DNA from 3 places in the Marinomonas sp. ef1 genome. Region 1 is predicted to be linked to each of the others. Evidence: predicted binding sites of a transcription regulator. Region 1 holds the regulator's gene; each other region holds the start of a gene.
What was found. Region 1 encodes LexA, which represses DNA repair genes until DNA is damaged. Its sites were predicted from a motif close to TACTGTNTANNTANACAGTA; they were not measured.
Positions count from the first base shown of each region.

Region 1 (7,175 bases):
AATCTACACCTTCGGCAAAGCTGGCTAAGCCAAGCAATAAACTGCCTTTCCCTTCATCAATGCGAGATTTATGCGAATCCAAAATAACGCGTTTAGATTGCTCACCTTGCATCAAGAGTATTTCTTGTAATCCTGCAGACACAGACTGAGCCACTTCCTCCATCTGACGACGGGAAGAAAACAATACTAAACTGCCCTTTTCTGTGTTCACATGCTTATCTAAATAAGCAACAATTTCGGCGGTATGTTGCTCTACTCTATTCGGCTCATGCTCCATATCTGGAACGACCAAAAGCCCATTTTCTTGGAAATTAAATGGGCTAATAACGCGCAAATACTCACTCTCACGAGGAACGCCTGATCGCATATTAAAACGATGAAATTGATTAAGCGCCGTTAACGTAGCTGATGTCACTACCGCACCGAAACATTTATCCCACAACTGCTGCTTTAATGTGTTTGCGGCAAGAATCGGAGAACCGCCCAGTTCAATATCTTGCTCCATCCCTTGACCAGATAAAACTAGCCAGCGTGCATTAGGCGGATAGTTTTGATCATCAACTGTAGAATACAAACGCCAAAGCCCAATACATTGCTCTAAGCGACCAAGAATGACACCTAAAATAGGCTGCCAAGTTTCTGCAGTTTCAGGTGTTACACCCATCCCTTCATTTTGTTTAGTCTTTTTACATTCGTCTTGGATGCTTTCAATGTTGTTAAACAACTTTTGATAAGACGTCTGTAAACTGTATGCCAGCTGGCGTAATTCATCTGGAATTTGGCCAAACTCGAAACGGTGCTGATTATTTTCTTGATCCAACCCCAAACCCTGAATATAAGGCGCTAACCCCTGCTGGGCATATTGGATAAAGTTCACAATACTTTGTATTTGCTGTGGGATTTTTAGTAGCAGCTGACCTGTTACACTGACATCGTCTGTTAACTCTTGCTTCAAGTTAACCAGATTTTTTTCTAATTGGCGTAACCAAGTAATACTTTGCTGCAAACGAACTTCATGACGAAAGTGCCCTATCGCTTTATCAGGAAGATGATGACCCTCATCAAAAACATAGATGGTTTCTTTTGGCGGGGTAAGAATCACGCCACCACCCAATGACAAATCGGCCAATACCAAATCATGGTTGGCAACAATCACATCAGCCACTTCGATTTCAGCACGCGCTTTAAAAAACGGGCAGGCGGAATAATTAGCACAATTACGGTTAGTGCATTGCTGATGATCTGTGGTTAAGCGACGCCAATCTTGATCACGAACAATACCAGCCCAATTGTCTTTATCACCATCCCAGTCACCTTTTTGCAAAGCAGCATCCATCTCTTGATAAAGAACAGTATTAATATCATCGGAATGAAGGTGCTGCTCGAAAAGTCCAGCGAACATATCGTCCATTGCTTGCTCTTCTGAGCTCAAGAAGCCCTCAAGATTATTCAAGCACAAATAACGTCCTCGCCCTTTAGCAAGCGTGTACTTAAAAGTCAGCTCCGTATGTTCAAGCAAATCAGGCAACTCTTTATGCAAAATCTGCTCTTGAAGCGCAACCGTAGCAGTAGAAATAATTAATTTAAGACCACGAGCTTTCGCGATAGGAATAGCCGCAAGGCAATATGACAAAGTTTTACCCGTGCCTGTTCCTGCCTCAATTACGGCAACATGCTTTTCTTCAAGGCGCTCGCCTTCCGAGTCTTGTTTAATGTTACCCAAAGTTCGAGCGATCGCACCAATCATCTGGCGCTGTCCAGCCCTTGGTTTATGGGACTTCGCATCCAAAGATGCTCGGTATGCAAGTTGAATCTGTTTTTTTAGTTCGTCTGAAAGCATTTATATCATTGAGTATAGTTAGGAATGCTGTATATAATAACAGTAACTGTATAAACAACCAGATAACCTATGATTAAATTAACCAAAAGACAATCTGACGTACTAGAAACCATTCGCGAATTTATTAGTGAAACAGGTTTTCCACCAACCAGAGCAGAAATAGCACGCCGGCTTGGGTTTAAATCTCCTAACGCTGCTGAAGAGCACCTAAAAGCCTTGAGTAAAAAAGGTGCAATAGAGATGCTTTCTGGCGCGTCAAGGGGAATACGCTTAGTTGATCGTGCATCAAATGATGACCCCACAAACAACCTTGGCTTACCTGTCATAGGCAAAGTTGCTGCAGGTTACCCTATTTTAGCCCAAGAAAACATTGCTTCTCATGTAAACATCCCAGCAAATATGTTCTCCCCACAAGCCGATTATTTCTTATCTGTCTCAGGTACCAGCATGAAAGACATCGGAATAATGGAAGGCGACTTATTAGCAGTGCATAAAACAACTACTGTGCGTAACGGCCAAATTGTCGTTGCTCGCATTGGTGACGAAGTAACAGTTAAACGTTTCGAACAAAAAGGCAGTATTGTTCGACTTATTCCTGAGAACGAAGAGTTCAATGACATCATTGTCGACCTTGAAAGCGAAGAGTTCGCCATTGAAGGCTTATCAGTTGGTGTGATTCGCCAAGGACTTTAAGTAGCCGCTACCTCATCAACACCATACCAATAAAAAAGCGAAGCATATGCTTCGCTTTTTTATGTAAACCTACGCCTCACACCAACAACACAGACTTAATGCAGAATCTTAGGACGAAAATCTTCGTCATCAAGATATTCCGAATCTTCGTCAAAAAACGAATCATCTGAATAAACAAAATCAATTCCTGCATGGAACATGCATTTTGCCAATTCAAAATAACGATCCTTTAAATAAGATCGAGTATCATCTGATATCTGCAATGTTGCTAGTGGAACGGTTTCCTCACCATCTTCACTGGCTGGACGCAGCACAATATCGCCATTATCCAGCTCAACAATTTCTAGGTAGGATTCTTTCATATTCAATACTCTGATGACTCTTCTCTAAAACGTAACACCAATTCGACCAACTTGGCCAAATAAAAACTCACGGACGCGCCAGCGTCACTTCCACGGCCAATTAGACTATCACTTTGCACTACTGACGACATAGAGGTACGACATTCAAACTGAACCAAATATGCCTGGTTCAATTGAAAGCACCAAGAATCAGTACGTGACAACAAATCAGCGAGCTCCGCCAGCACAGGAACAACAATCTGCTTATCTTCTGACTCAGCTAATAGTTTAGCAACATCCAGAGATCCAGATAACGAATACGCTGCATTCACTTCTTTTAGCAGACCATTAAGAGCACTTCTTAACTGAAAAATAGCCGAGCTTTCCAGCCCGACCCTTAGCCACGCTTCATCACTATCTTGGCTTTGCTTAATAAAGCGTCTTGCCGTGTCTAGTTTTTGATTGGTTAAGCTAGCTAAACTGGCACCACTCATTTTTTCTTACCTTCCTCAATCACCCATTTAGAGCCGACATAAAATGCTTTCCAGCCTGTTGGCTTACCTTCCTCTTCCGTCATGACATATTGCTCTTTCGTCTTGCGGCTATATCGAATAATGGCTGGGCGACCTTCAGAATCTTTTTTAGGCGCTTTTGCAAAAAAGTGATATTTAGGATCTATTTGATCCATATATGGAAGCAATTCTTCAACCAATGGGGCACGAGTTTCACGCTTGCGTGGGAACTGACTTGCCGCCAAGAACAAGCCCGTTGCACCGTCACGAAGCACATAATGATCTTCTACTTTTTGACAAGCAAGATCTGGCATTGGCACTGGATCCATCTTTGGTGGCGCAGCTTCACCACTCTTCAATAACTTACGAGTGTTTTTGCATTCATCATTAGTACAGCCAAAGTATTTACCAAAACGACCGGTTTTAAGCTGCATCTCTGATCCGCACTTATCGCATTCAAGTGTCGGGCCGTCATAGCCTTTAATTTTAAAGACTCCAGTTTCAACTTCGTAACCAGAACAAGCCGGATTGTTACCACAAACATGAAGCTTGCGATGCTCATCCATTAAATAACTGTCCATGGCCGATCCACAAATCTTGCAGCGATGCTTATTGATAAGCGCTTTAGATTCACCCTCTTCATCATCTACAGCAATGGCTTCGTCGCCACGAATAAGATTAATAGTCGCTTTGCAGCGCTCTTTGGGAGGCAAAGCATATCCAGAACAAGACATAAATACGCCTGTGCTGGCAGTACGGATCTGCATCGGGCGAGAACAAGTCGGACACTCAATATCGGTCGGTGTTGGCTCATTCAGCATCATACCGCCATCTGGCGACTCTGCCTTAGCTAACACCGAGCTAAAATCTTTATAAAACGCATTAAGCGTTTTAATCCAATCTTTATTACCTTGTGCAATTTCGTCTAGCTGTTCTTCCATTTGGGCCGTAAAACTGAAATTCATCAAAGAATTAAAGCTATCAACCAAACGTTCAGTAACGATATCACCCATTTTTTCCGCGTAAAAACGACGGTTTTCAACACGTACATACCCACGATCTTGAATCGTAGAAATGATAGATGCGTAAGTTGATGGACGACCGATTCCACGCTTCTCAAGCTCTTTAACCAAACTTGCTTCGCTAAAACGCGCAACAGGTTTAGTAAAATGTTGCTCAGGCAATAATTCTTTAAGAGCCAAATATTCACCCTGACCTACGTCAGGCAAAATATTATCTTCGCCTTTTTTAGCAACCGTCTGCATAGCACGAGTATAACCATCAAAGCGCAAAATACGCCCTTTAGCTTTAAACTCGTATTCACCACTAGTAACAGTTATGGTCGTTGACGTGTATTCTGCTGGCGTCATTTGACACGCCATGAATTGGCTGCGAATCAAATCATACAAACGATGTGCATCTTTCTCCATGCCAAGCAAGTCATCAACACGTACGGTAACATCAGAAGGTCGAATCGCTTCATGCGCCTCTTGAGCACCTTCTTTACTGCTGTAACGTATCGGATCAGCAGGCAAATAAGCCTCGCCAAAGCTGGAAAGAATATACCCTCTTAACGCCTCAACCGCGTCAACACTCAAATTGGTCGAGTCAGTACGCATGTAAGTGATATAACCGCCTTCATACAAGCGCTGTGCTAGCATCATGGTCTTCTTAACACCATAGCCTAAACGAGTACTTGCCGCCTGCTGTAACGTAGAAGTGATGAACGGCGCAGATGGCTTGCTGCTTGTCGGCTTATCTTCTCGACTACTAACGAGGTATTTCGCATCATTTAAGCGAGCAACATGCTCATCAGATTGCGCCTTGTTAACTGGACGATATTCTTTGTCTTGGTATTTTGCGGCCTCGAATTTAATGACTTCTTTCGATGGCGTCGCAAGCATTGCATCTAATTCCCAGAACTCATCAGGAATGAAAGCACGGATTTCTTTTTCACGTTCAACGATTAAGCGAACTGCAACGGACTGAACTCGCCCAGCAGATAAACCTCTCGCTACTTTTGACCAAAGCAAAGGTGACACCATAAAGCCAACTACTCGGTCCAAGAAACGACGAGCTTGTTGAGCGTTTACACGATCCATGTCTAATTCAGATGGCGTGTCAAACGCAGCTTTAATGGCTTTTTTTGTAATCTCGTTAAATACCACACGCTTATAGCGACTATCATCACCACCAATAGCTTCACGAAGATGCCAAGCGATTGCTTCTCCCTCTCTATCCAAATCGGTTGCGAGATAGATGGTGTCAGCATTTTTTGCCAAACGTTTTAGTTCATCGACAACTTTTTCTTTACCTGGCAGAATTTCATAGTGAGCTTTCCAGTTGCTCTCTGGATCAACCCCCATTCTAGAAATCAACTGCTGACGTGATTTGCTACTTTTATACTCAAGTTTTTCTTCTGGACTCATTTTACGCGTCAAAGCAGCCTGCTTTGCACGCTCTTGAGGCGTAGAGGTGGCAGTTGTACCTGAAGGCAGGTCACGTATGTGCCCGACACTAGATTTGACAATAAAGTCGTTGCCCAGGTATTTGTTGATGGTTTTCGCCTTAGCAGGCGATTCCACGATAACCAGTGATTTTCCCATTGAACTGTGTAAGCCTTTTAATAAAGTAGGTCTGCAAATCCACGTTGCACGAAGTTTAATCTCTAGGGGCGCTGATATTAAGCAAACACCTTTTATATGACAAGCGATCCCTGTATTGTTTCACATATTATATCTTGCTGAACTTAGTATTTCTTATTTAACATACTGAATTCGTTGCTTAAGGACAATCATGGCTACCCTCCAAATATTAACAATTGCATTTTTGATCATTATTGTACTTTTATCTGTGGTCATTGGATCAAGAGCACATCAAAAAGAAAAAGAAATCACTCAAAGACGTGTAAAACAATTGCAACTGTCAAATCGCGCGGATCGTGTCGAACAACATATCCGCGGTTTAAAAGATATTAATACCGATACCATTGCCACCGATGTGCTTTATGATTTCTATCTAGACACACTTCGAGAGCTTCTGCAATATTCCGATGATCCCGAAAAGATTGAAGTTCGCATTGCAACCGCCGAAGAAGGCAGAAATAACGACCCCGTTCCATTTAATCCAGAACCTGAACCTTTTAGCTTCCAAGAAAAAAGCAACTACAAAGAGCGCCTTACTAAACTTGCTAAAATGTTGCTTTATTTACGCCGAAAAGGACGTATTAGTAATACGCATTATCAAGCCTGCTACGAATATCTGCGCTGGCTTAACTTGTGGATTCAATTAAATCGCCAAATGGTTCAAGCAAATAAAAACTTTGCTGGTGGAGACATGCGCGTAGCACAAACTCTTTATGGGGTAATTTTGTCGCACATTAAATCCGATGCCACAGAGCGCCCAGAAAAAAACACCCTCAAAAACTTCGTAACAGATCGAATGAAACAGATACTGTCACCTAAAATTGAAGCGATGAAAGCCAGTGATAACCCAGAAGAAGTATTGAGTGAACTCCTTCACAACCTAGAAATACCTAAGAATTCTTAATTCAATATTATTAACACCATAATAAGCGTCACTCTTATTTCTAATTAGGGACGCTTTTTACTTCAGCCAATGAAAACACCAGTGTAGCCAACTCATCCAAAACCGACTCATCACCAGCCTCATCCCAATACAATGACACACACTCAGGTGTGATTTTTACCCCTACAAGCAATGCTCCGTATTTTTCTAATGCTTTTTGGGCATCAGCAGCCAGTGCAAATAAGTCACTAGACCACCACC
Region 1 is NZ_NHTT01000002.1:300,221-307,395, reverse strand. Features, by position in the region: gene dinG (ATP-dependent DNA helicase DinG) at 1-1,840, opposite strand, end outside; gene lexA (transcriptional repressor LexA) at 1,910-2,533, shown strand; gene CCS02_RS03825 (hypothetical protein) at 2,629-2,895, opposite strand; gene CCS02_RS03820 (DUF6586 family protein) at 2,898-3,368, opposite strand; gene topA (type I DNA topoisomerase) at 3,365-5,992, opposite strand; gene CCS02_RS03810 (DNA topoisomerase I) at 6,183-6,935, shown strand; gene CCS02_RS03805 (hypothetical protein) at 6,976-7,175, opposite strand, start outside.

Region 2 (7,175 bases), on a different contig from region 1:
TGCTCGCAACTTCAAGCCCTTCTAAGGCAGCCTGTTTAAAACGAGAATGCTGGAACTTTTCCACTTCACGACTTTCTGCTGTGTCATCCATTTTGCTAAGCGGGAAAAGTCGTACAGTGATTGCCGTTACCACAAAGGTAATCAACAAGGTTGCCCAGAAAAATACGTTCCAAACATCCATCAAACCCAATGTTTTCGCCACAATTACCATGAAAGTCGCTGACACAGTGGAAAAGCCAGTAGCAATAATCGCCGCTTCTTTCGCGGAATATTGACCAGACTTATAAACTCGGTTGGTAATCAACAAACCAATAGAATAACTGCCTACAAACGATGCAACCGCATCAATCGCAGACTTACCCGGCGTCTTAAACAACGGCTTCATAATCGGCTGTAAAAGCACACCTGCAAATTCAAGCAGCCCGTAACCAATTAAAAATGCGAGGAATACCGCACCAATAGGCACGATCAAACCAACAGGTACAACCAACTTACTGAACAAGAAAGGCAGCATGTCTTTCTCGAATAAGAAGGCTGGGCCAACAGAGAAAAATGCCATTACAGCAGTAACAACACCCAACACTTTAAAAATAGACAATACGGTTTGAGTTTTACTTGTACGCCAGTTACCCGAAATAAAAGGATAAGCACCACCGGCTAAGACTACCAAAATAGCGTAAACCTCGGCCATTTGACCGTAATCATTTCTAAGCCACGACACAATATGATCAAGCGGGATCGTTTCTTTTCCACCAATACTGATCGGAATGAAAAAGACAAAAATACCAATACAACTATAAGCAATGAGTTTAAGAAGAGACAACGGAGACACAACTCCGGACTTTGAATCTGTAGCATTCATATGAGGACTTCCTATGAGAACGTTATTAATCACAAGATAAATAGCAACATATATACCAACATGTATATACATATTAAAATATCGCAATAAAGCCTATTCACTTGAGATTAAGATAAGTTTGTTTTTATTTTTCAACGCTAACAGAGCAAATATCGCACAGAATAAGCGCAACATAAAGACTTATGCGCTATTTTGAGTCATATCAATCCAAAATAGATAGGCGTACTTATAGGAAAAAGAAATTTGAATAAGAGTAACCAAAGAAAGGTTGTCTATACATAGCATGAAAATTGCGCAACCAATATAGTTTTATCCTAACGCCATATCAGAACTCTTATAGACGAGTTGAACTACCCTTCTTTTCAACCAGTTCGTCATACTTCACCAGTAAATTTTTAGCTTGATACTGGCTCACATCCGGGGCTTTTACATCATTTGCAACAATATATTGAATCAAATCCACTGCGTTCTTTGCTTCTTGCGGTATGTTGTTTAGATCACTTTGATAAAGGTATTGTTTTTCGTTCCGGTCCTTTTCGTTGTGGTGCTTCCCGTTCTGATATTTGCCGAACAGCTCTGGGTAAACCTGCCGATTTGGTAACACTGGCACACAACCAAGAGTAACCGCCTCTAGTACCGCAAGACCTTGGAATTCATGTAAAGCGGTAGAGAGCACAATGCCTGATGATGAAAGAAAGCGCAGATAATCCGCTCGACTTGGTGCGAAACCGAACTGGCTAATACGATGGGAAAATTGGGCTTGAATCTGATTAAATTCTTTTGGCGTGGAACGAAATTGCTCGCCTAAAATGGCAATTTCGTAATCTAGTTTGCGATGTTCTAATTCTTCTAAAATAGCCAGCAGTCGATCTGGCCCTTTGTCGAATTCCCAACGTGCCGACCAAACTAACTTTATTCGCCCTGGTTGTGATTTCGAGTTCGTGCTTTCTTCTGCCGAAACCAAAGCCTCCATAGAAACAAGCATATCCAAAGGTACAGGAAGAACTTGAGATTTTGCTTCAGCGCCATTTAACCAATCTGGTGAGACATAATCAGGCAGTTTTTTTAACAAGGCGCGAGCACCAGCAAAGAACGAGGCTTTGTTAAATTGGCTGTTAAATACACACAAATCAGCCGCCAAGGCACTGTACAAAGTAACCATTTGCATTTCGATAAGACCTTGCTGTTTATCACTCGCAGGATAGGCAAATTGGTTTTCATGGAAATACAGCAACCAAGGTAGGTTTTGCAAATCAGGGCAAAAGGCTTTTAGACCAACACAATCCGTCATTGACGTGGCAATAACCAAGTCATAAGGCTTTTCCAGTATCGGCTTAAATTTCGGGTCAAAAGCAAAACTCATGGCATTACCACGAATCCGCCATGCAAAATGCCGAGCAGGCAAAGACAAATAACTCCAATCATGCTGACTTAAACCATTCATCAAGGTATTTGCCCAAGCTTTATGGCTGCTGGCTTCGTAGGCACTGATCAATAAAATTCGCACGGGTTCTTTCTACTCGTTGGTTAAATTTGGCTTTTGTCTATATTTGGGAACTTTTGGGTCTATTTGAGAGCTTTGTGGCTGGCTCATCATGATTGGGTCGAATATCATGTAGGAAAATTACAAATCACTTTAAGGAAAACCATGATCATTCAACGTCACGATCAAGATATTAACACGCCAACAGGCACTATGCGCTGCACCGTTTATCGTCCTCAGGCCGAAGGGCGCTTTCCTTGTATCTTTTTTTATTCTGAAATTTTCCAACAAACCGCACCGATTGCACGCTCTGCAGCCATAATGGCTGGCCATGGTTTTGTAGTTATTGTGCCAGAAGTGCTTCATGAACTTAATCCAATCGGCACAGTATTAGGCTATGACGATGAAGGCAAAGACAAAGGCAACGCAGACAAATTCACTAAAACACTAGAAGCTCATGACAGCGATACTGTAGCTATGCTCGAATATTTCGAACAGCAAGATTATTGCACTGGTCAATTTGGTTCCATGGGCGTTTGCTTGGGCGGTCATTTGGCTTATCGTGCAGCCTTAAACCCTCGTATTCAAGCATCTTTCTGCTTGTACGCTACTGATATTCATTCGAATACCATTCCTTGCGACGAAGGCAATGATTCTTTTACTCGCACGAAAGAAATTCAAGGGGAATTGACGATGGTATGGGGCAAACAAGATCCCCATGTATCAACAGAAGGACGTCAGAAGATTTATCAGCAATTGATCGATACTGACCGCCTATTCACTTGGCATGAATTCAACGGACAGCATGCTTTCATGCGCGACGGAGGCGATCGTTACGATCCAGCTCTCGCCTTAGAATGCTACAACAAAGCGGTGGCTTTGTTTCAACGTACTTTGCATAAAGCCTAGCTAAAAAAGCAAATCAATCGACCGAAACGAGGTGAGCTTATTGCTCGCCTCGCCACATTGGCGTCATTGCGCATTCGCCTAGCTCACCAGAGATCCACATTTCGCCATCTTGAATAGTGACGTTCAATTGCATAGATCGAGTACAGATCTTCGCCAACGCCTCAACTTGAGATTCGCGGAACTGCAAGACTCGCATGTTATCAAAACGACTATTTTTGCCTTTGTTTTGTTCCCACCAAATATCGGACTTATCGTTATAATTAACGACGATCACTTTCTGAGCTCGACCACAAGCTTTACGTAAACGCTTCTCGTCAGGCTGACCCAACTCTACCCAAAGCAGAATTTCGTCTGAGTAATTTTTCTGCCAAAGATCTGGTTCGTCTTCAGTACTAATGCCTTTGCTGAAACTTAATTGCTCGCCGCCTTCTTTCTCGTCAGCCAATAAAGCAAACGCCGCTAAACGCACCATCATGCGTTCTTCAGTTTCAGAAGGATGTAATGCCAAGGTCAATTCATAACTTTGGTAATGGTTTCGATCCATATCGGACACTTGAACCGATGCTTTATAAATTGTTGCTTTCGTCGCCATGGGGTCACTTACTACATTATTAACTACAAAAAAGGACAAGAAAATCGCGACGAATTGTACAGCAAAAAACACCGACAATACCGCTACAAACAAACTGTTTTTTTCACATCATGAAGGCATTGGTAATGTAAAAAAAATAAAAGATATATCAATATAAATGATTGACATAAGTCACAAAAAAAGGCTCAATAAAAAAGCTCGAAAAAGAGCAAAAATTACACAATGCATAACGCAACCAATAGAACACAAAGTTAAGGAGAAGCAAGATGACTACATATACGCTAAATCATTCTACTTCCCCTTTGGCTATTCGCATTAATAATCGAGTACGTAAAACTTTGTCCACGCGTTCAATGCCTGTGTAATACACCATTGACCGCGGAATTTACGCGGTCACCTCTGTAAGAAATCACCCCGTAAGTTCCGCCAAAACTATTATTTTGGAGAAAACTTATGAGTATCATCGCCCTATTCAACGCCGCTAAAGAATATTTTGAAGCTCGTCGCACCAACCAATTGTTTCGTCAGCTTGATGACCATTACTTAAAAGATATTGGTTTCTACCGCGATAACGGACACATTCGTCCATTAGCTGGTAACAAAGACTTAGAAAGTGATCTGAAAGGAAAAGCTCAAATACCACCAGGAGAACAACCGAGCGACGGATGACCAGACCGTCACCTTAGATGGCTCTAAGGTGACGGTAAAACACTAGGCCGGATGGCCACGACGCCTTTCATTATTAAGTAGTGAAAGGCGTTTTTTATTAACTAACATTATCTATTAGGCATAGAACTACTAGACATAGAACTATTAGAAGTAGAACTATTAGAAGTAGAACTAATAGATAGAGCTATCAAAAACGAAGTTATTCACCACGCTCTAATTGACGCACCACACTCGTTACAACACCAAATACTTCTAAACTAGATACTTCATTTTCAACAACTGGCGTAACTTTTTTTGCAGCGTAAGCTTTGTTCTTAGGACGAAGCAGCACGTCTGGTTTTAGTTCCAACGTCATTACCGCCATCTTTCCATGTTCAAATGCAATCACAATGTCTCCATGACGCGCAGTTAATGATCGGTCCACAACCAGTACATCACCTGTTTGAATATCTTCTCTTTCCATCGGCTCACCTTGAGCACGCACAAAAAAAGTTGCTGTAGGATTAGGAATACACAAAGCATTCAGATCCACAGACTTGTCTTCAGGCTGCTTACTGAGATCCGAAGGTTTCACTGGCTCAGAATAAAGTGGAATTCGAACACTGTTTGCCGCAATGAAAGCAGCCGACTCAGAAGTACCAAGATAAGAAACGCGCATAGTAAAAACACCCAAACTGTATATTCGTACAGTATGTTTTAAAGCACGCGAATAAACTAGCAAATTTTTGTAAAGACGAGAGATTAATCTCCTATAACAAACATCAAACTAGAGCTCATGATCCCTAAGCAAATCACTTTCACTGACCTCCCCTGCCGTAGCCAACGAGATACGCCGTATGTATTTCGCAGGTGAACGCTTATGGATATGTAACCAATTCCAGACATGCGCTTGTTTAACTCCTAAAATTTGCGCGAGTGCAGTTTGGCTTCCTACAATTTCGACTGCTTTTGCAATGGCTGACATATAACCTCCTTAACAACCTTTACTGTATTTGATGACAGTTTTTATTGTTTGTCAAATACAGATAAAGTTGTAATTATTCGCTTATGACTATTGCAGAACGCGTTAAACAAAAAAGAACAGACCTAAGACTGACCCAAGCCGAGTTAGCGAAGCTCGTTGGCATATCCCAACAGTCGCTGCAAAAAATTGAAGACGGCAGAACACAAAATCCACGTAGGCTACTCAATTTAGCTAAGGCATTACATTGTGATGCAGAATGGTTATTACTGGGAACAGCCAGTGAAGTAAGAGAAAGTGCTTCTAGCTACACCAATAACAACAGCTCTTCACAATCCTTAAAAACTAATTTAAGACCTATAATTACAACGCAACAAGCAGCTCAATGGCCGAATATTGCTGAATTAGACGAAAGAAAATTTGACTGGATAGAAACACCAGAATCCACATCGAAATCAGCATTTTGGCTAAATGTCATAGGAGACAGTATGATGTCACCTTCTGGCGCAAGCGTTCCCGAAGGTTACCTAATTCTGGTTGAACCTAGCTTAACAGCCAAGAATGGTGATTTGATCATCGCAAAAGTAGCAGACAGCAAAGACGTGACATTTAAAAAATTAGTCATCGACGCTGGCCGAACTTATCTAACACCACTCAACCCGAACTATAGACCAATTGAAGTCCCCAATGACCTAACAGTCATAGGTGTTGTCACCCAAGCCCGAATCTTGTTTTAGACCATTTACAACCCCCCTGCTTCATACTAACGTAACGTTTGGCCTATTAAACAAGAAAAGCACCTTAAGCTGTTGACACATTAACAACATAAATTGTATTTTAAAAGTGTCGACAACAACCAAAGGATAGGAATTATGCTAGTCATTACTCGACACCCCGGTGAAACCATTAATATCGGCGATGATACGGAAGTCACTGTATTAGGAGTACAAGGCACTCAAGTTCGCATCGGCATCAAAGCCCCGCAAAAAATAAGCGTTCATCGTGAAGAAATTTACAAACGTATTCAAGCAGAAAAACTACTGGAAACTTACAGCGAACAGTTCAAAGAAAACCAACCTGCTTAGCAATTTTATTTACTGAGAAGCTTAAATGCTCAATAAAGATCCAAATAAAAGCAACAAATACAAAAGAGCCCCAATGTCGTCTTCCAACTATTCGGAGTCACTTCACATTAGGGCTCTTTTGGCTATTCTAATAAGCCTACGCTGTTAGACAAGAACATTATCAACATCATAAGTACCACCAAACAGCTCGAATATCTTACCATTCAAGTCATCCTTGCTTAGGATAAATAAAACCGATTTAGCAACATCAGCACGCGGAATCGCCATTTCCTCTCTGCTATTTGGTCTTTTTATAGTGATTTTCCCTTGGCCTTCATCATTCGTTAATGGGCCAGGACGAACAATAGTAAAAGGTACACCTGACGCCATCAAATATTGATCTGCCATATGTTTAGCAACCAAATAAGGCTTGATATCTGACTCTATTGCCTCAGGATCATCAGCACCAATACTGCTCACCATAATAAACTGCTTAACATTGGCTGCTTTTGCATAATCCACGGCTTTCTTAGCTGCCCATAAATCAATCAACAAGGTCTTATCAGCACCTGTTGAACCACCAGAGCCAGCAGCAAAAATCACATTATCAATACCATCAAAAGCCTGACTAAAGT
Region 2 is NZ_NHTT01000013.1:105,437-112,611, reverse strand. Features, by position in the region: gene CCS02_RS17490 (YjiH family protein) at 1-862, opposite strand, end outside; gene CCS02_RS17485 (tRNA-queuosine alpha-mannosyltransferase domain-containing protein) at 1,197-2,369, opposite strand; gene CCS02_RS17480 (dienelactone hydrolase family protein) at 2,511-3,254, shown strand; gene CCS02_RS17475 (YaeQ family protein) at 3,292-3,846, opposite strand; gene CCS02_RS17470 (hypothetical protein) at 4,300-4,515, shown strand; gene CCS02_RS17465 (S24 family peptidase) at 4,715-5,173, opposite strand; gene CCS02_RS17460 (helix-turn-helix domain-containing protein) at 5,282-5,479, opposite strand; gene CCS02_RS17455 (LexA family protein) at 5,563-6,213, shown strand; gene csrA (carbon storage regulator CsrA) at 6,349-6,561, shown strand; gene CCS02_RS17445 (SDR family oxidoreductase) at 6,706-7,175, opposite strand, start outside.
Region 2: a site for LexA is predicted at 5,188-5,207, ahead of CCS02_RS17465 (S24 family peptidase). Genes of this name have one in related genera too.

Region 3 (7,175 bases), on a different contig from region 1:
AATTGCTGAGCAAAGTATCCAATTTGATAATTCTAGAGAGTCACTACGAGTAACCGCATCTTTTGGTGTAACGATACTTACGCAACTTCGATCAGTTGAAGAATCTATAGATTATGTGGACAAAGCAATGTACGAAGCAAAAAGGGCAGGTCGCAATCGTGTAGTGGACGATGTTAACTTATAGCAGCACAAGATATATTCTGCTAACCGCCACTGTATTCAAAGCTTTTTTCGTCAAGTTCAGTTGTTGCTACTAATAATTATAAATGGTGTAACGAAACTAAGTACATTTACTTATCTGACACCAGTGGTTCCCTTCTTTTTCTGTCTATCCTTGTAGTGACCAAAAATATTTAATCGCACTTTTATATAATAACTCGACAAAAATATAACGTCTCGATATAACCTGCTTTTTCTAGATGGTTCTGTCCATTTTGCGACGATAGTTGTCAAAGACAGCTCAGACAGCCAAAAAACTTCTCTTTAGCATAAGAATTCAATTTCTAATGCTAAAGAGAAAACATCATGCTAACCCAACCCTCAATAAAATATCAGCCAGCTAAAATTATCGATTTTTCTGCCCGCACTTGGCCGTCAAAGCAGTTGAAAGCTCCGCCTCGTTGGTGCTCAACAGACTTACGCGACGGCAATCAAGCGCTTGCTAATCCGATGGATCACGCGAAGAAAATGGCTTTCTTTAAGCATTTAATTGAATGTGGTTTTAAAGAAATTGAAGTTGCCTTTCCTGCTGCGTCACAAACGGATTTTAATTTTGTTCGCTTGCTTATCGAAGGCGACCATATTCCTGATGATGTGACGATTCAAGTGATGACGCAATCTCGTGTGGATTTAATTGAACGTACAATACAGTCTCTCGTTGGCGCAAAAAAAGCCATAGTGCATATTTACAACGCCACAGCACCCGTATTTCGTGAAGTCGTCTTTTGCCAAGACAAAACAGCGACGCTTGAATTAGCCGTGCAAGGCGTTAAACACATTCGCCAATTGTGCGAGCAAAATCCAGATACTCAGTGGACTCTTCAATATTCGCCAGAAACCTTTTGTTTTACCGAACCTGACTTCGCCTTAGAAGTATGTGAAGCAGCGGCAAAAACATGGCAACCGAGTCTAGAGCGTCCGATGATTTTAAATTTACCAACGACAGTGGAAGTGAACACCCCCAATGTATTTGCTGATCAGATTGAGCATTTTATAACGTCTTTTTCTTCCTTAGAGAACATAACCATTAGTGTTCATCCTCACAATGACAGAGGGACTGGCGTTGCCACAGCGGAAATGGCAATACTCGCTGGCGCGCAGAGAGTGGAAGGTTGTCTCTTTGGTAATGGGGAACGAACTGGCAATGTGGATCTCGTCACCTTGGCGATGAATCTTTATAGCCAAGGCGTTCATCCTAATTTGGATTTTTCAGACATACGCCGCACAGTGGAGTTGGTCGAAGAATGCAATGAACTTCCCGTTCATCCTCGGCATCCTTATGCTGGCTCATTGGCTTTTACGGCGTTTTCAGGTTCACACCAAGATGCGATCAAAAAAGGCTTTGCCGCACAAAAATTAACCTCATCGACTGTTTGGCAAATCCCTTATTTACCATTAGACCCGAAAGATATTGGCTGCTCTTATGAAGAAGTCATTCGAGTAAATAGCCAATCTGGCAAAAGCGGTGCCGCTTGGTTATTACAGGAAAATCACGGACTGTTTTTACCACGCAAACTACAAATAGACTTTAGCAAAAAAGTCAAAAATCATACGGATCAAACTGGTCACGAAATGCCTCTAGCCGATGTTTGGCGTTTATTCAGAGAATCCTACAGGCTGAACCCAGATGACAAAGGCCAAATGAAATTAATGGATTATCGCAGCCATAGCTCAAACGGATTACAGGAAATTCGCGCTACCTTACGCTACCAGGAAAAAACATGGCAACTGGTTGGCGAAGGCAAAGGATTGTTGTCCGCCATGCTTGATGCGCTAAGAAAGCGTTTTAACTGGCAGATAAACATCAGTGACTTTCATGAACACACCTTAGGACAACAGACGAAAAGCAAAGCGGTGAGCTATGTTCAAATTGAGTCCGATCAGGTTACACCAAGTTTTGGCGTTGCCATTGATGAAGATTCGACCAAGGCCTCGCTACAAGCACTAATCAACGCTTGCCATCCTTTATACAAAGAAGCTTAGCGAGACGGTAACTTTCATTACGTCTATTGAGATTGCAGTAAATAGTCAGTCGGTGAAACGCCGACTCGACTTTTAAACATCGCACTAAAAGCACTAGGACTATCGTAACCAATCATAATCGCAGTATCTAAAACGCTTTTGCCGCTGGCAAGATACTCCAGAGCCAAAAGTAAACGCTTCCGCCGCAGCCATTCTGCAAATGTTAGCGACATTTCTTGCTGAAACTTTCGAGTAACAGAGCGCTCGCTTATGCCCAAAATATGAGCACCATCGGCATTTGTCCAATCATGAGCAATACGCTGACTGACATGCTCACACAAAGAGACCAAAGAGTCGGAGGTTGGCAATGGCACATAGAAAGACACGCTCGACAAACGACGTAATTCGTCCAAAATCAATTCAATAATTCGCTCATCACGACCTCCTGAAACAATTTCGTTAGGAAGCTCTAACGCTTCAACAATAAGTGCCTTTAACAGCATGGATACGTCAATGACAGAGCAATCATGGGGCAAATCGGCCCGAGCAAGAGGATCAATAAACAGCGTTCTAACTTTTACCAATCCTGTCATATGGAGGCTGTGTTCAATTCCTGCAGGAATCCACATTCCCCGATTTGGAGGAATCACCCAACTACCAAAACGAGTCTCCACACGTATCACACCGCTTAACGTGTGAATCAGCTGTGCGCAGTTATGAGCATGATAAGGCTCAAATTTACCATGTTCATAATCTTGTGCGTAAGCCACAACACTATTTGGTAAATGATTGTTTTGAAACAACACGCAGCTCTCCTAGAAATCCATCGATCATTCAATCGAGTGTACCTATCAATAAGCAGATCTCAACACACTACGCGAGCAAACTTAAAAACCTACAATAACAAGCTTGCTTTATTGAAATCTAACAACCAAAATACTGTTTATACATACAGTATTTTAGGTGTTTTATGTCTACTTCTTTTATCTATAACAGCGATCAAAAAGGCGAAAAATCTCCTTTCAATAATCCTATCAAGGGGCGCGGCACAGCCAATAATATGGCGGGGCGCTTTGCTATTACGCTGGTTGAAGTAGATGAAAACGACGAAGCCATTGCCTTATTGGAAACCTCTTCACCCAAGACGGAAGTTCGTCATGAACGCGCCAAAAGCATTATTAGTCGCAATTCGTCTCCTGATATTCCTTTTCGCATGTCGGTAAATCCTTATAAAGGCTGCGAGCATGGCTGTGTATATTGCTTTGCTCGCCCTACTCATGCGTATTTAGATTTGTCGCCAGGGTTGGATTTTGAGACCAAGCTGGTTGCCAAAACCAATGCGGCATTTTTGTTTGAAGAAGAACTGGCGCACCCAAACTATCATTGTGAACCCATTGCATTAGGTATTAATACCGATGCTTATCAGCCGATTGAAAAACAGCTCAAGATCACTCGTCAATTATTGGAAATCGCCTTGGCGCATCATCAGCCAATCTCGCTAATAACCAAAAGCACCTTGATACTCAGAGATATAGATTTACTCACTCAAATGGCAGCAAAAAAGCTTATTCATGTAGCGATCAGTGTGACGACGCTCAATAACGATTTAAAGCGTATTTTGGAACCCAGAACAGCGTCTGGAAAAACACGTTTGCACGTGATTAAAACCTTACGCGAAGCTGGAATTCCGGTTTCGGTTTTGGTTGCACCGGTGATTCCTTTTATCAACGATAACGAGCTAGAAGAAATCGTCGCTGCTTGCTCTGAGGTTGGCGCGCAATCCATTAACTACATAATGCTGCGTTTGCCTCACGAGGTTGCGCCTTTGTTTTCGGATTGGCTCCACCAGCATTATCCAGATCGAGCTGAGCATGTTTTGCAGCGCATTATGGATATGCGCGGTGGCAAGCTCTACAACAGTCAATTTGGCAAGCGCATGACAGGTGAAGGCATCTTTGCAGATTTGATTAACCAACGCTTTCACGTAGCGCGACGCAAATATGGATTGGATGAAAACAGACTGAGCTATCTCGATTGCCGCCATTTTGCCGTTCCACCAAAGGAAGGCGATCAGATGGCGTTGTTTTAGTAACTTAAGTAGTCTGCTTAACGCAGAATTCCCTAAGAGCAAAACTCTTAGGGAATTTGAATGTCGAGTCTTTGTTTCGAGAACAACTATAGTTTGTTGTTAAATTGGCCCACCGCATCAACGACTTGTCTTGCACCGATCTGAATATCATTCATCACATTACCCGCTTCGGTAGAAAGGTCTAATGCCTTATGAGCTTTATCCATGCTTTCTTCAATAAGAGATACAGCTTTTTCGGTGAGGTTTTTATTTTCCCCAACCACCTTGATAATTTCTTCGGTGGCCGAGCTTGTTCTAGAAGCAAGTTGTCTAACTTCATCAGCCACTACAGCGAAGCCTCGGCCTTGCTCGCCTGCTCGCGCCGCTTCTATTGCAGCGTTCAGAGCAAGCAAGTTGGTCTGATCTGCAATACCGCGAATACTTTCTACCAAAGCAGCCACTTTTAATGACTGAGTATTGAGTTCAATTATTCCTTTGCTAGCACTGCTCATTTGCACTGAAAGTTCATCCATGGTCTGAATCGTCGACTCGATGACTTTTTTACCTGTAATAGCGTCCGCATCACTTTTCTTGGAGATGTCATAGGCGATCTCAGAGGTTTCCGAAATAGCGAACTCTCGATTCATTTGCTCGGTAATAACCGTCGCGAATTTAACAACTTTATATAACTCGCCACTTTCATCGTGTATTGGGTTATATGAAGCTTCCAACCACACCGCATTTCCATGGCTATCAAAACGTTTGAAACGTTCAGAAACAAATTTACCCGACCTAAGTTGACGCCAAAAATCCTGATATTTTGAAGACTCAACTTCTTTCGAATCACAAAACATTTTGTGATGTTTACCAATAATTTGGCTTTTTGAATACCCCATACTTTTAAGGAAGTTGTCGTTAGCATTTAAGATGATGCCATCTAGACTAAATTCGATCACTGCAGACGAGCGGTTCAATGCAGCTAACATGTCTTCAACTTCTTTAGACTGAGAAATCGTTCGCGTAAGCTCAGCCGAGTAAACTTCTAATATCACGCGCCCATCTTCTGCTTGTTTTCTTGGCTGGATAATCGAACGATACCATGCTTCTTGACCTTTCTTGGTCTCTAGCTGTAAAGCGCCATGCCAGTGCTTTTTCTCGCTAATCGCAGACAACATTTTTTGGCAATGCTCTTTTTCTAAAGACTTTTTAAGTATCAAGTCTTTAATATTTTTGCCTTTTAATTCTGCTTTCTCAAATCCACAGGACTTTATGAAAAGCGAGTTTGCATCGACTATTTTTCCGTCTGATGTCATAGCGAAATACAGCATTTCCTGTCTAAGATCGGCTTGAGTCTCTTGAAAGGAAACAAGTTCTTTTTCCAATTCAGTAATTCGGGTCAATAATTTATTGTTACCAAATAACATTTACTTCTTCCTTAAGTATCTCAATTCAATTTTTATTAAAGAGTAGCGGATGTTTTACACGAACACGACATTATTTTTGTTTTAAGAAAACGACTTAGCACTATTTACACAAAAACATTATGTAAATCAGCCGATTCAGTTTATAAACAAGCTTCGACTTACCCCTTTTTTGGAACCTATTTGCATGCCTAGTGATGACTTTATCGATCTGCTCAAACTGCTTATTCGCGCGCCCAGTGTGGTTGGCGCAGAGCATTCATTTTTCCGCGTGTTACAACGCGAACTGGAAGAGCGAGGGGCAAAAGTCACTTGGTACGAAGGTTTGTTAGTTGCCCAAGGCAGTGATCCGTTTAGCACCATGTTTTCGGCGCATATAGATCGTCACGGCTTGGTGTGTACGGGCCCGAATGAATTCCAATACGCAGCGTTTGTATCAGCAAACCGCACCGATTTATTAAACAACTCGGTTTCTGAAGAGTTGATGACCAAGGTCACAGAGCGTTTCAACCATGAAGAGATCTACGCCTACGAGCCTTGGTCTGGGGTTTACCGTGGTAAAGGCACAATAAAAAGCTCTTACGTTTGTGAATTCCGTAACAACTTAATTTTCGAAACCGAAGGGTTAGAAGGTGTGGTTGCTGGTACACCCATTGCGTTTAAAGACCAATTACACATCGTTGACAATCGCTTAGAAGGCCAGCTTGATAACGTGATTTCAGCGGCGGCCTTGGTGCATCTTTTTGATCATGGTTTTAAAGGTACGGCCTTTTTTACTGCCCAAGAAGAAGCAGGAAAAAGCTGGCGCTATTTGCTTGAGTGGTTCCGTCGCTTTGGTGGCTCAACTAACCGCTTGTTTGTGGTTGATACCAGCCCTTTTCCAAATGTCGATGCCGCCAATGAACAGCTTCTGGTACTTAGGGAAAAAGACGCCAACGCCACGTTCAATAAAGACAGTACACAACTTCTTGAAGAACTGTGCGTAAAAAACAACATCAGTTATTTGTATAAAAACCGTTACGTGGAAAACGAAAACGCGAAACGTGCTGAGCAAGGATTGCCGCCAAGCTCGCTAGGTAGTACTGAACTTGGTCGCATTATCGCCGCATCAAATGGCTTGGTAGATGGCACCACAATTCAAATTCCAACCATAGGCTACCACACCATGCACGAATCGGCAGCGGTGGAATCGGTGGATGCGTTTCTAGATATGCTAAAAGTGGTGTCGAACATTTAATTCACTTCGTACCATTTACTGATTGGTACTATTTGCAACACACAAAAATCCCGTTTCGAAATATAAAATCAAACGGGATTTTTATCTGACTCAAAACTAGTTTTTAGGCTAACGGAGCCTTAAACATCTTTAAATTTCAAAGTGCTCAGTCTTTACTTTCTACATAAGCGTGTTTACTGGCAAAAGCTTGCAGAGCTTCACAAGCTTGTTCCCATGCATTGTCACCCTCATATAAAGCAGATTTTAAATACGCTGATGTCATTTTTTG
Region 3 is NZ_NHTT01000006.1:271,326-278,500, forward strand. Features, by position in the region: gene CCS02_RS10905 (diguanylate cyclase) at 1-184, shown strand, start outside; gene leuA (2-isopropylmalate synthase) at 526-2,202, shown strand; gene CCS02_RS10915 (AraC family transcriptional regulator) at 2,226-2,987, opposite strand; gene CCS02_RS10920 (PA0069 family radical SAM protein) at 3,152-4,270, shown strand; gene CCS02_RS22540 (methyl-accepting chemotaxis protein) at 4,357-4,896, opposite strand; partial or broken gene CCS02_RS22545 (PAS domain-containing protein) at 4,897-5,673, opposite strand; gene CCS02_RS10930 (peptidase M42) at 5,858-6,907, shown strand; gene CCS02_RS10935 (alpha/beta hydrolase family protein) at 7,053-7,175, opposite strand, start outside.
Region 3: a site for LexA is predicted at 3,119-3,138, ahead of CCS02_RS10920 (PA0069 family radical SAM protein). Genes of this name have one in related genera too.